Regions from separate parts of the Isoptericola sp. F-RaC21 genome, predicted to be linked through region 1. Evidence: riboswitches for the same ligand, from Rfam matches in the RefSeq annotation. Region 1 holds a riboswitch; the other holds the start of a gene.
The links. Region 1 has a riboswitch for thiamine pyrophosphate ahead of AAG589_RS04135 (bifunctional hydroxymethylpyrimidine kinase/phosphomethylpyrimidine kinase). Riboswitches for the same ligand answer to the same signal wherever they lie in the genome.
Positions count from the first base shown of each region.

Region 2: it holds a riboswitch for thiamine pyrophosphate, as region 1 does, so the genes downstream of both, AAG589_RS10500 (thiamine ABC transporter substrate-binding protein) here and AAG589_RS04135 (bifunctional hydroxymethylpyrimidine kinase/phosphomethylpyrimidine kinase) in region 1, are expected to answer to the same signal.

Region 1 covers NZ_JBCFYX010000001.1:882,994-888,338, reverse strand. Annotated here, with positions in the region: gene AAG589_RS04150 (copper resistance CopC family protein) at 1-345, opposite strand, end outside; gene AAG589_RS04145 (YcnI family copper-binding membrane protein) at 342-1,130, opposite strand; gene AAG589_RS04140 (hypothetical protein) at 1,210-1,854, opposite strand; TPP riboswitch at 1,953-2,095, shown strand; gene AAG589_RS04135 (bifunctional hydroxymethylpyrimidine kinase/phosphomethylpyrimidine kinase) at 2,086-3,750, shown strand; gene AAG589_RS04130 (ABC transporter ATP-binding protein) at 4,002-5,345, shown strand, end outside.
Region 2 covers NZ_JBCFYX010000003.1:2,647-7,991, forward strand. Annotated here, with positions in the region: gene AAG589_RS10485 (sulfite exporter TauE/SafE family protein) at 1-239, shown strand, start outside; gene AAG589_RS10490 (PAS domain-containing protein) at 429-1,205, shown strand; gene AAG589_RS10495 (DUF4235 domain-containing protein) at 1,266-1,532, opposite strand; TPP riboswitch at 1,689-1,792, shown strand; gene AAG589_RS10500 (thiamine ABC transporter substrate-binding protein) at 1,864-2,931, shown strand; gene AAG589_RS10505 (ABC transporter permease) at 2,907-4,634, shown strand; gene AAG589_RS10510 (ABC transporter ATP-binding protein) at 4,634-5,345, shown strand, end outside.

The DNA of each region.
Region 1 (5,345 bases):
CGACACGATCCGCCAGTCGACCGTGTACTCGCCGGCCGCGCCCAGCGCGACCGGCACCGAGACGGTGCGGTCCTGGGTCGTCGGGCACCCGGTCGCGTAGTCCGTGCCGTCGGCGTCGGTCACGGTGACGACCGTGCTGGAGCCCTCGCCCGACAGGTCGAGCACGACGTCGTCGAACGTCACGTCGACGCTCTTCGGGGCCTCGTGCACGGTCGACCCACCGGTCGGCGTCGTGCCGACGACGACGTTGTGGGCGCTTGCCGGTGCCGCCGCCCCGACCAGGCCCGCGGCCGCGAGGCCGAGGGTCAGGCCCAGGGCCGCGGCGCGCCCGCCGCGGGCCGTCACCGCTGCTCCGTGCTGTCGGCGCGGGCACGCGTCCGCGCGAGGGCGGCGACGCCGGTGACGGCGCCGACGAGGCCGAGCCCGAGGCCCGCCGCGCCCAGCGCCAGGGGGAGGGTGCCGGAACCGTCGTCGTCCGACGCAGCCGGCGTGCCCTCGCCGGCGGCGTCCGCGGCGGCCGCCGCGCCGTGCCCCTCGCCCTCGGCGGCCGGGGTCACCTGCAGGACGGGTGCGGGGAGCTCGGGCTCGGCGTCGCCCGTGGCCTCCTGGTCCCACGCGACGACCTCGCCGTCGGAGTAGGTCTGCGTGGCGGGCAGCGCGAGCTCGTCCACCCCGTCGGGGACGGCGCCGGCGGACACGGTGAACCGGAGGAACTCGCCCGGCGCGATGGCGGCGTCGGCGTCGTCGGCCGTCCACTCGACGCTGGCCGGCGCCTCGGTGACGGTGGTGCCGTGCACCTCGACCGGCTCGGGGAGGGGCGCCTGCGTGACCTTCGCGGTCCAGCCCGGCACGGGCTCGACGGACACGCTGGTGAACGGGGTGTCGGTCGGGAGATCGACCTTCACCGCGGTCGTCGACGCGTCGGCGGACTCGTTGGGCACCTTGAAGGTGAGGGTCGCGTACGACCCGGCCTCCGCCGCGTCGGGGGTCACGGTGACGTGCGCGGACGCGGCAGCGGCGCCGAGCACGAGGGCCGGCAGGGCGAGCGCGGCGGTGCCGGCGAGCCGGCGCGCGGCCCGGGCGGGCGGGGCGAGCGGCGTGCGGGAGGGCGTGCGGGAGTGCGTGGTCATGACTGTCTGCTCCTGGTGGTCAGGTGGCCGTGCAACGACGAGGGACCCGCCCTCGTCCGACGACGGACCAGGGCAGGCTTCAGGCGGTGCGCGCGAGGGCGCCCGGGAGCAGCGGGGGACCTCGTGGGGGCGTGCGCCGGCGGGTGCGGGCGGCACGGGGACGCCAGGCGTGCCCGCCGACGACGGCGGCCGCGCGGGCCACCGGCAGCGCCGGCGGCCCCTGCACCAGGACCGCCACGTGCCGCAGGTGGGCCACGACGTTGGTCGCGGCCCGGTCGCCCGCCGCGAGCAGGAGCGCGGTGAGGACGACGGCGGCCGCGTGCGCGGCGAGCATCCAGGACGCCGTGCGCGGGTCGTCCGCGTGGTGGTGCAGCGCGGGGCCTGTCGCGGGCGGCAGGGAGCCGGGGCCCAGGGCGTGCAGCGCGTGCCCGTCGGCACCGAGCGAGCCGGGGGAGCCCGAGCCCGCGGGGCGGGCCGCGCCCAGCACCGACAGCGCGGTGTGCTGCACCAGCTGCAGGGCGACCATGGCGGGCAGCAGGCGCCGCAGCGTCAGCCGGCGCCGCGCGGTCCACACCGCGAGCGGCGCGGTGAGGGCCAGGACGACCAACCAGGCGAGGGGTGCCCCGGGGAGCGCGCCGCCGGCCAGGAGGTGGGCGGCGGCCGCGATGCTGAGCGTCGTGCCGGCGACGAGGAGCTCGCGCGCACGACGGACGACGGCGGGCACCCCCGCACCCTATCGCGGCGCCGGGTACGCGCCCCGCCACCCGATCCTGACACGCGGTCCGCCGCCGGCCCCGCCGCCGTGACCTGGGCTACGGTGGGCGCCACGACACGGGGTGCGTCCCGACCGGTCGACGTCACGACACCGTTCACGGCTGTCACGACGTGGGCCGCCGGGCGCTGAGAACACACCCGTCGAACCTGATCTAGCTCGTACTAGCGAAGGGATGTCGACATGAGTGCGCGCGCACCTGAAGACAGCTCCGCCGGCCGCGCCGGCACCACCGCCCCCGCCACCGCTTCCGCCACGGCCGCGTCGCCGCCGCCCCGGGGCAGCCGGCCGCGGGTCCTCGCGATCGCGGGGTCGGACCCCTCGGGCGGCGCGGGGATCCAGGCGGACCTCAAGTCGGTGGCCGCCGCCGGCGGCTACGGGATGGCGGCCGTCACGGCCCTCACGGTGCAGAACACGCGGGGGGTGCGCGACGTGCACGTGCCGCCGGCCGCGTTCCTCGCCGCGCAGCTCGACGCTCTCGCCGACGACGTGGCCGTCGACGCGGTGAAGATCGGCATGCTCGCCTCGGCCCCGGTCGCCGAGGCCGTGGCCGCCTGGCTCGACGGCCTGCCGCGCGGAGCCACGACGGCGCGCCCCGCCGTCGTCCTGGACCCGGTCATGGTGGCCACCAGCGGCGACCGGCTGCTCGATGCCGCGGCCGAGGACGCCGTGCGGGACCTGCTCGCGCGGGTCGACGTCGTGACGCCGAACCTGCCCGAGCTCGCGGTCCTGGCGCAGGAGGCGCCCGCACCGGACTGGCCCGCGGCGCTCGAGCAGGCGCGGCGGCTGGCGGCCCGGCACCGGGTGCTGGTCGTGGCCAAGGGCGGGCACCTTGCCGCCGGGGACGCGGGCGCCCCGGACGCCCTCGTCGGGCCGGACGGCGTGCTCGCGGAGCTGGGCGGCCCGCGCCTGGGCAGCACGTCGACCCACGGCACCGGCTGCTCCCTGTCCAGCGGGCTGGCCGCGCGGTACGCGCGCACGGGCGACTGGGTCGAGGCGCTGCGCGGCACGAAGGCCTGGCTGACCGCGGCGATCCGGGCGGGGGAGGCGCTGCGCGTCGGCGGCGGGAACGGCCCCGTCGACCACCTGGCGGGGCTGCGCGCCGGCGGCGCCGAGCCGGTCGTGGTGCCCGGTGCGGCGGGCGCGCACGGAGAGGACCGCGGGGAGGACGTCGTCGCCCGGTGGTGGGACGACGCCGCGGGCGTGCGTGCCGCGATCGACGACCTCGCGTTCGTCCGGTCCCTGGGCGACGGGACGCTCGACGCCGGCCACTTCCGGGCCTATCTCGAGCAGGACGCGCTCTACCTGCGCGACTACGCGCGCTGCCTCGCCCGGGCGAGCGAGCTCGCGCCCACGCGGGCCGAGCAGGCGTTCTGGGCCGGCGGCGCGCACGGCGCGCTCGTCACGGAGCTCGACCTGCACTCCCGCTGGCTGGGCGGGGAGCCGCAGGACGTGCCCGCCAGCCCCACGACGGCGGCCTACCTCGACCACCTGCGCGCGGCCGGCGACGACTACGCGACCCTCGTCGCCGCCGTCCTGCCCTGCTACTGGATCTACCAGGACGTGGGGGAGCGGCTGGCCGCCCGCAACCACGCGGGCCACCCGTACGCGGCGTGGCTGGGTACCTATGCGGACGACGCGTTCGCGGAGTCGACGCGCGAGGCGGTCGCGATCCTGCGCCGTGCCGCGGCGGCGGCCGACGCGCCCGTCCGCGCCCGGATGGCGGAGGCGTTCCGGACGGCGTGCGAGCACGAGCTGGCGTTCTTCGACCAGACCGGGCTGCCCGACGCCGCTGGCGTCCCGGGCGACCTCGGCCGCCGCGACGGCGACCGCGTCGCGGTGGGCTGACCCGCCGGCCGCGGGATCCCGCCGCCTCGCGCGCGACGGCGGGATCCCGCGCCGGTAAGCGGTGTCCCGGGTTCGCGCCGCACCGCGTGACCGGGGCAAGCGTGTCGGGGGCGAGTGACAGAATGGCTGTGATGCCCGACACGAAGCGCACTTCGCGCAGCCGCAGCAGAGGCGCCCGCCGCGCCGATCCCTCCGACAGTCCCAGGAGGAGCTCCGACTCCTCCGCTCCCCGTCCACCCGCCGCCCCGGCCGTGCCGGCGGGGTCCGAGCTCTCGACGATCGCGTCGCTGCGCCGGCTCTACCCGTACGTCCGGCCGGCCGTGCCGCGGCTGGTCGGCGGCCTGCTCTCCGCCCTCGGCGCCAGCCTCGCCGCGCTGGCCATCCCGCGCGTGCTGCAGGCCCTCGTCGAGGGGCCGCTCGCGCAGGGCGCAGCCGCCCACGACCTCGGCGCCCTCGTGGTGCCGGTCGTCCTCGTGCTCGTCCTCGGCGTCGCCGAGGCCGGCTTCGTGCTGCTGCGCCGCAACCTCGTGATGTACCCCGGCACGCGGATCGAGGCGGAGATGCGCATGTCGCTGTTCCGCCACCTGCAGGACCTGCCCGTCGCGTTCCACGACCGCTGGCCCGGCGGGCAGCTGCTCAGCCGCATCATGGGTGACCTGGGCCTGCTGCGCCGCTGGCTGATCTTCGGCCTCCTGCAGCTCGTGGTCAGCACCGTGACGATCGTCGTCGGCGTCGGGATCCTCCTGGCCACCGCCGGGTGGCTCGGCCTGGTGTACCTCGCGGGGGCGATCCCGGTCGCGGTCATCGCGTTCCGGTTCTCGCGGCGCTACCGCGTCATCGCGCGGCTCTCCCAGGACCAGTCGGGCGACCTGGCCACCACGGTCGAGGAGTCCGTGCACGGCATCCGGGTGCTCAAGGCCTTCGGCCGCGGCCGCGACGCGCTCGACTCGTTCACCGGCCAGGCCGAGGAGCTGCGCCAGACCGAGATCCGCAAGGCGGGCAACCAGGCGACGGTCACCACGTCGCTGCAGCTCATCCCCGAGGTCACGCTGGCCGTCTGCCTGGTGCTCGGGTCCGTGCTGGCCGCCCGCGGCCAGATCACGCTCGGCGACCTCGTGGCCTTCTTCCTCACGGCCGCCGTCATCAACGGCCCGGTGGTCGACCTCGGCATGACGCTGTCGATGACGCTCAACGCGCGGACCGCGGTGGACCGCTTCTGCGAGGTCATGGAGACCCCGAACCCCCTGGGCGACCCCGCCGAGCCCGTGGACGTCGGCGCGTCGCGCGGCCACGTCGAGCTGCGCGACGTCACCTTCCGCTACGAGGACTCGGCGCGCCCCGTCCTCGAGCACGTCGACCTCGAGCTGCCCGTCGGGACCACGACGGCGCTCGTCGGGCTCACCGGCTCGGGCAAGTCGACGCTCGCGATGCTGGTGCCGCGCATCTTCGACGTCACGGGCGGACAGATGCTGCTCGACGGCGTGGACGTGCGGCGCATGCGCCGGCACGACGTGCGGCGCGCGGTCGCGGTCGCGTTCGAGGACCCCACGCTGTTCTCCGCCTCCGTGCGCGACAACGTGCTCCTCGGCGTCCCC
Region 2 (5,345 bases), on a different contig from region 1:
CGCCGCGCGTCCTCGGCTCCGCCGTCGGCGGGATCATCGTGCTCACCAACGTGCGGACCCTGCTGAGCCTCGACTCCTTCCCGGTGAGCGACGGCGTGCGCACCCTCGTGCTCGGGATCGTCGCGGTCGCCTGGGCGGCCGCCGTCGTGTACTCGTTCGGGCAGCACCGCAAGGCGGTCGCGGCCGAGAAGGCCGAGCTCGCGGGCGAGCGGGAGGCGGCGGCCGCGACCCCCGCCTGATCAGGCGCGGAGGTCGACGCCCGCCGGCGCGGGTGGGACCGCGGCACGGACCCCGCCGGGGTGCGGCCACGATTCCACCCGCGCCGACGTGCACCGTGGGGTGGCATCGTCGTGCCGTCCCGGTACCGTGGTGAAGCCGGGAGCATCGCGCCCCCGACCCAGCTGCACGGCACTGGGAGGTGAGCCTCGATGTCCACGCCGAACGACGCACCGCGCCGCGAGCTCGTCGCCTTCGCGGAGCTGCTCGGTGCCGGGAGCCAGCTGCTCGTGGGCCAGTACCGGGTCGACGTCGGCACGGGCGAGTGGTGGTGGTCCGACGAGGTCTTCCGGATCTTCGGCCGCGAGCCCGGCACCGTCACGCCCGGGCCGGAAGTGCTGCGCGCTCACCTGCACCCCGACGACCGCGAACGGCTCTCCCGGACGGCAGCCGTCGCGCTCGGGGCCGGGCGACCGTTCTCCGGGGCGCACCGCGTGGTCGACGACCACGGCCGGACCCACACCGTCGTCGTGACCGGCCAGGCCCGGCACGGGGCCGACGGCGCGTCGTCGCAGATCGTCGGCTACGTCATCGACGCCAGCCCGGTCGTCCGGGACGCGTTGGAACGGGAGGCGCACCGCGCCGTCTCCCGCGCGTTCGTCGCCGCCGCGGCCTCCGAGCAGGCCAAGGGCGCCATCATGGCGGTCTGCGGCGTGGACGAGTCCGTCGCCACCGAGGTGCTCGGCGACGTCGGCGCACAGGTCGGCGTCTCCGCCCAGTCGGCGGGGGAACAGGTGATGAAGATGCTCGCGCGGCCCGTCGGGGACCGTGACGCACCGCTCACCGCCGCCGAGGTGGTGCGCGCGGCGCCGCCCGCGAAGGACGCGGCGGACCGGCTCAGCGCGGCGCTCGCCGCCGTCCGGCCGGTGGACCGGCCGCACGGCCACGACGCGCAGCTCGCCCGTCGGCGGCCCCGCGCGAGCCACTGACGGGTCTCGACAGGCTCGACCAGCGGGGAGGGCTCGGCCGGCGGCCGGGGCCGCCGTCGGTCAGCGACCGGGGACGAACCGCGCCGCCGCGCGCACGGCTCCCTGGCGGGCGAGGCGCTTCGCGAGCACCGCGACGCCGCCCGACACCGCGGCGAAGGTGACGGCCTGCACGACGGAGAGCTCGTCGTCGTCCACGTTGGTGGGGGCAGCGTTGCCCGTCGCCTTCTCCCAGACCACGCCGATGAGCTTCTGCGCGACCCATCCGGCGGCGATGGTCAGCACCACCGTGCCGACCTTCACGCCCAGCGGCTGCTCGGTGTCCGTCACGTGCTCTCCCTCGGTCGGTCCCCACGCGGCCACGGTGTGGCCCGCGCGTCGTACGGCGCCCACGGCCGTCGGGCGGTGTCACGGCACGTCAGGCACGTCACACCCCGGAGCCGAGGACGGGACCACGGTAGCGCGGCGTCGACGGGTAGGCTCGTGCTGATACGACAGGGGAGCGCCACCGGCGCTGAGAGTGCGGACCGCCGCAGACCCTCGAACCTGACCCGGTTAGCACCGGTGGAGGAAGTCGGGAATCTCGTTCCCTGCGGGAGGCCGCACCACGACGGTGCCGGGCGCCCGCAGGACCCCCTTCTCGCACCGTGAGGAGGACAGCATGATCCACAGGACCACCCGGGTGGCCGCGGCCGCCGGAGCCGTCGCCCTGCTGCCGCTGCTGGCGGCGTGCGGCGGCGGGGCGTCGCCGGACGGGAGCGCGACGGCGTCGTCGACGCTGACGCTCGTCACGCACGACTCGTTCGCCGTCTCGGACGACGTGCTGGCCGCGTTCGAGAAGGAGTCGGGCCTGACGGTCGAGCAGGTGGCCCCGGGGGACGCCGGCACGCTGGTCAACCAGCTCGTCCTCACCAAGGACGCGCCGCTGGGCGACGTCGTCTTCGGCGTCGACAACACGTACGCGTCGCGCGCCGTGGACGCGGGCGTGTTCGAGGCGTACCAGCCGGCGGACCTGGACCCGGCGGTCGCCGCGTACGCCCCGGACGACCTGGCCGGCACGCTGACGCCGATCGACATGGGCGACGTCTGCATGAACCTCGACGACGGGTGGTTCGAGAAGCACGACGTCGCCCCGCCGGTGACGCTCGAGGACCTCGCGAAGCCGGAGTACAAGGACCTGACCGTGGTCACCAACCCGGCGACGTCGTCGCCCGGCCTCGCCTTCCTGCTCGCGACGGTCGGCGCCTTCGGCACGGACGGCTGGGAGGCCTACTGGGCCGACCTGCGCGACAACGGCGTGAAGGTGGCGGAGAGCTGGGAGGACGCGTACTACGTGGACTTCTCCGGGGCCGGCGAGGGCGGTCAGCGGCCGATCGCCCTGTCGTACGCCACCTCGCCCGCGTTCACGCTGAGCGACGACGGGAAGTCCTCCACGACGAGCGCGATGCTCGACACCTGCTTCCGGCAGGTCGAGTACGCGGGGGTCCTCGCCGGCTCCGACAACGTCGACGGCGCGAAGCAGCTCGTCGACTTCCTCACCTCGCCCGAGTTCCAGGCCGACGTCCCCGGCCAGATGTACATGTACCCGGCCGACCCCGACGTCGAGCTGCCCGCCGACTGGCAGCAGTTCGCGCCCCTGGCCGACGAGCCGTTCGAGGTGGCGCCCGCGGACGTCGCCGCGCACCGTGACGAGTGGATCGAGCAGTGGACGTCGACCGTCGTCGGCTGACGCGCGGGGTCCGCGCGGGCCGCTGGGGCGCGTGGCTCGGCTGGGGCGCGGCCGTCGCGCTCCCGCTGGGCTTCCTGGCGGTCTTCTTCGCGTGGCCGGTGGTGTCGCTGGTCCTGCAGGGGTTCTTCACCGAGACAGCGGCGGGGCGGACGCTCGACCTGTCCGGGTTCGCCGAGGTGCTGTCCCAGGAGCGCACGTGGCGGATCGTCGGGCAGACGCTCGCCCAGGCGCTCGCCGGCACGGTGCTGTCGGTGCTGCTGGGGCTGCCCGGCGCGTACGTGCTGTACCGGTGCCGGTTCCCCGGCCGCACGCTGGTGCGCGGCCTGGTGACCGTGCCGTTCGTGCTGCCGAGCGTCGTCGTCGGCGTCGCGTTCCGCGCGCTCTTCGCGCCCGGCGGCCTGCTCGGCTGGGCACACCTGGAGGAGAGCTTCGCCGGCATCGTGCTCGCGCTGGTGTTCTTCAACTACGCCGTGGTGGTCCGCACCGTGGGCAGCATGTGGGAGCGCCTGGACCCGCGGGCCGAGCAGGCGGCCCGCGCGCTCGGCGCGACGCCGTGGCGCGCGTTCCGCACCGTGACGCTGCCGGCGCTCGGCCCGGCGATCGCGTCCGCCGCGGCGGTGGTGTTCCTGTTCTGCGCGACGGCGTTCGGCGTCGTCCTGGTGCTCGGCGGCCTGCGCTACGGCACCATCGAGACGGAGATCTGGACCCGCACCACCCAGTTCCTCGACCTGCGCTCGGCGGCGGTGCTGTCCGTGCTGCAGCTCGTCGTCGTCGCCGGGGCGCTGCTGGTCAGCTCCCGCGCCCGGGCGCGGCGGGAGCGCGCGCTGCAGCTGACCGGCGACCGCGCGTCCGCGCACCGGCTGCGGCTGCGGGCCGGCGGGGACCTCTGGCCCGCGCTCGCCACCGCCGTCGTGGTGGCGGGGCTGCTCGTGCTGCCCATGGCGGGGCTCGTCTCGCGGTCGCTGCGGGCGCCCGACGGGTCCTGGGGCCTGGACAACTACGTGGCGCTGGGCACCACCGGCGGGCGCAACGCGCTGACCGTCACGGTGTGGGAGGCGCTCGGCAACTCGCTGCGCACCGCCGCGTGGGCGGCGGTGATCGCCGTCGTGGTGGGCGGGCTCGTGGCGCTCGTCGTGTCGCGCCGCCCGCGCCGGGCGGGGCTGCGGCGCGCCGTCGGCGTGCTCGACGCCGCGTTCATGCTGCCGCTCGGCGTCTCCGCGGTGACGGTGGGCTTCGGCTTCCTCATCACCCTGGACCGTCCGCTGGGGCTCGACGTCGACCTGCGCACGTCGGGCGCGCTGGTGCCGATCGCGCAGGCCGTGGTGGCGATCCCGCTCGTGGTGCGCACGATGCTGCCCGTGCTGCGGGCCATCGACCCGCGCCTGCGCGAGGCCGCCGCCACGCTGGGCGCCGCGCCGGGGCGCGTGCTGCGCACGGTGGACGGGCCGCTGGGCGCGCGGTCGCTCGGGCTGGCGATCGGGTTCGCGTTCGCCGTCTCGCTGGGGGAGTTCGGCGCGACGTCGTTCCTCGCCCGCCCCGACACCGCGACGCTGCCCGTGGTGATCTACCGGCTCATCGGGCGGCCCGGGGCCGAGAACTACGGCATGGCGCTCGCGGCGTCCGTGGTGCTGGCCGTGCTCACCGCGACCGTCATGATGGTGGCCGAGCGCCTGCGCGGCGACCGGCCCGGAGGGGAGTTCTGATGGAGCAGGTCCGCGAGACTGCGGGGCTCGCCGTGCGCGACGCCGTCGTCCGGTACGGCGCCACGCGCCGCCGGCCGGGGTCGGTCGCGGTGGACGGGGTGTCGCTCGACGTCGCCGCCGGCGAGATCGTCGCGCTGCTCGGGCCCAGCGGCTGCGGCAAGTCGTCGCTGCTGCGCGCCGTCGCCGGGCTGGAGCCGCTGGCGGGCGGCACCGTCGCCTTCGACGGCGAGGACCTCGCGGGGGTGCCCGTGCACCGGCGCGGCTTCGGGCTGCTCTTCCAGGACGGCCAGCTGTTCCCGCACCGCGACGTCGGGCGCAACGTCGCCTACGGGCTCGAGACGCAGGGCTTGTCGCGTGCGGAGCGGTCCGCACGGGTCGCGGCGCTGCTCGACGACGTGGGCCTGGCCGGCTACCAGGGACGCTCCGTCGCGACGCTCTCCGGGGGCGAGAAGCAGCGCGTCGCCCTGGCCCGCGCGCTCGCGCCGCGGCCGCGGCTGCTGCTGCTCGACGAGCCGCTGTCCGCGCTCGACCGCCGCCTGCGCGAGCGGCTCGCCGTCGACGTCCGCGACACCCTCAAGGCCACCGGCACCACCGCCGTCTTCGTGACGCACGACCACGACGAGGCGTTCACCGTCGCCGACCGCGTCGCCGTCATGGACGCCGGGCGCCTGCTGCAGGTGGACGCGCCCGACGTGCTCCTGCGCGCGCCTG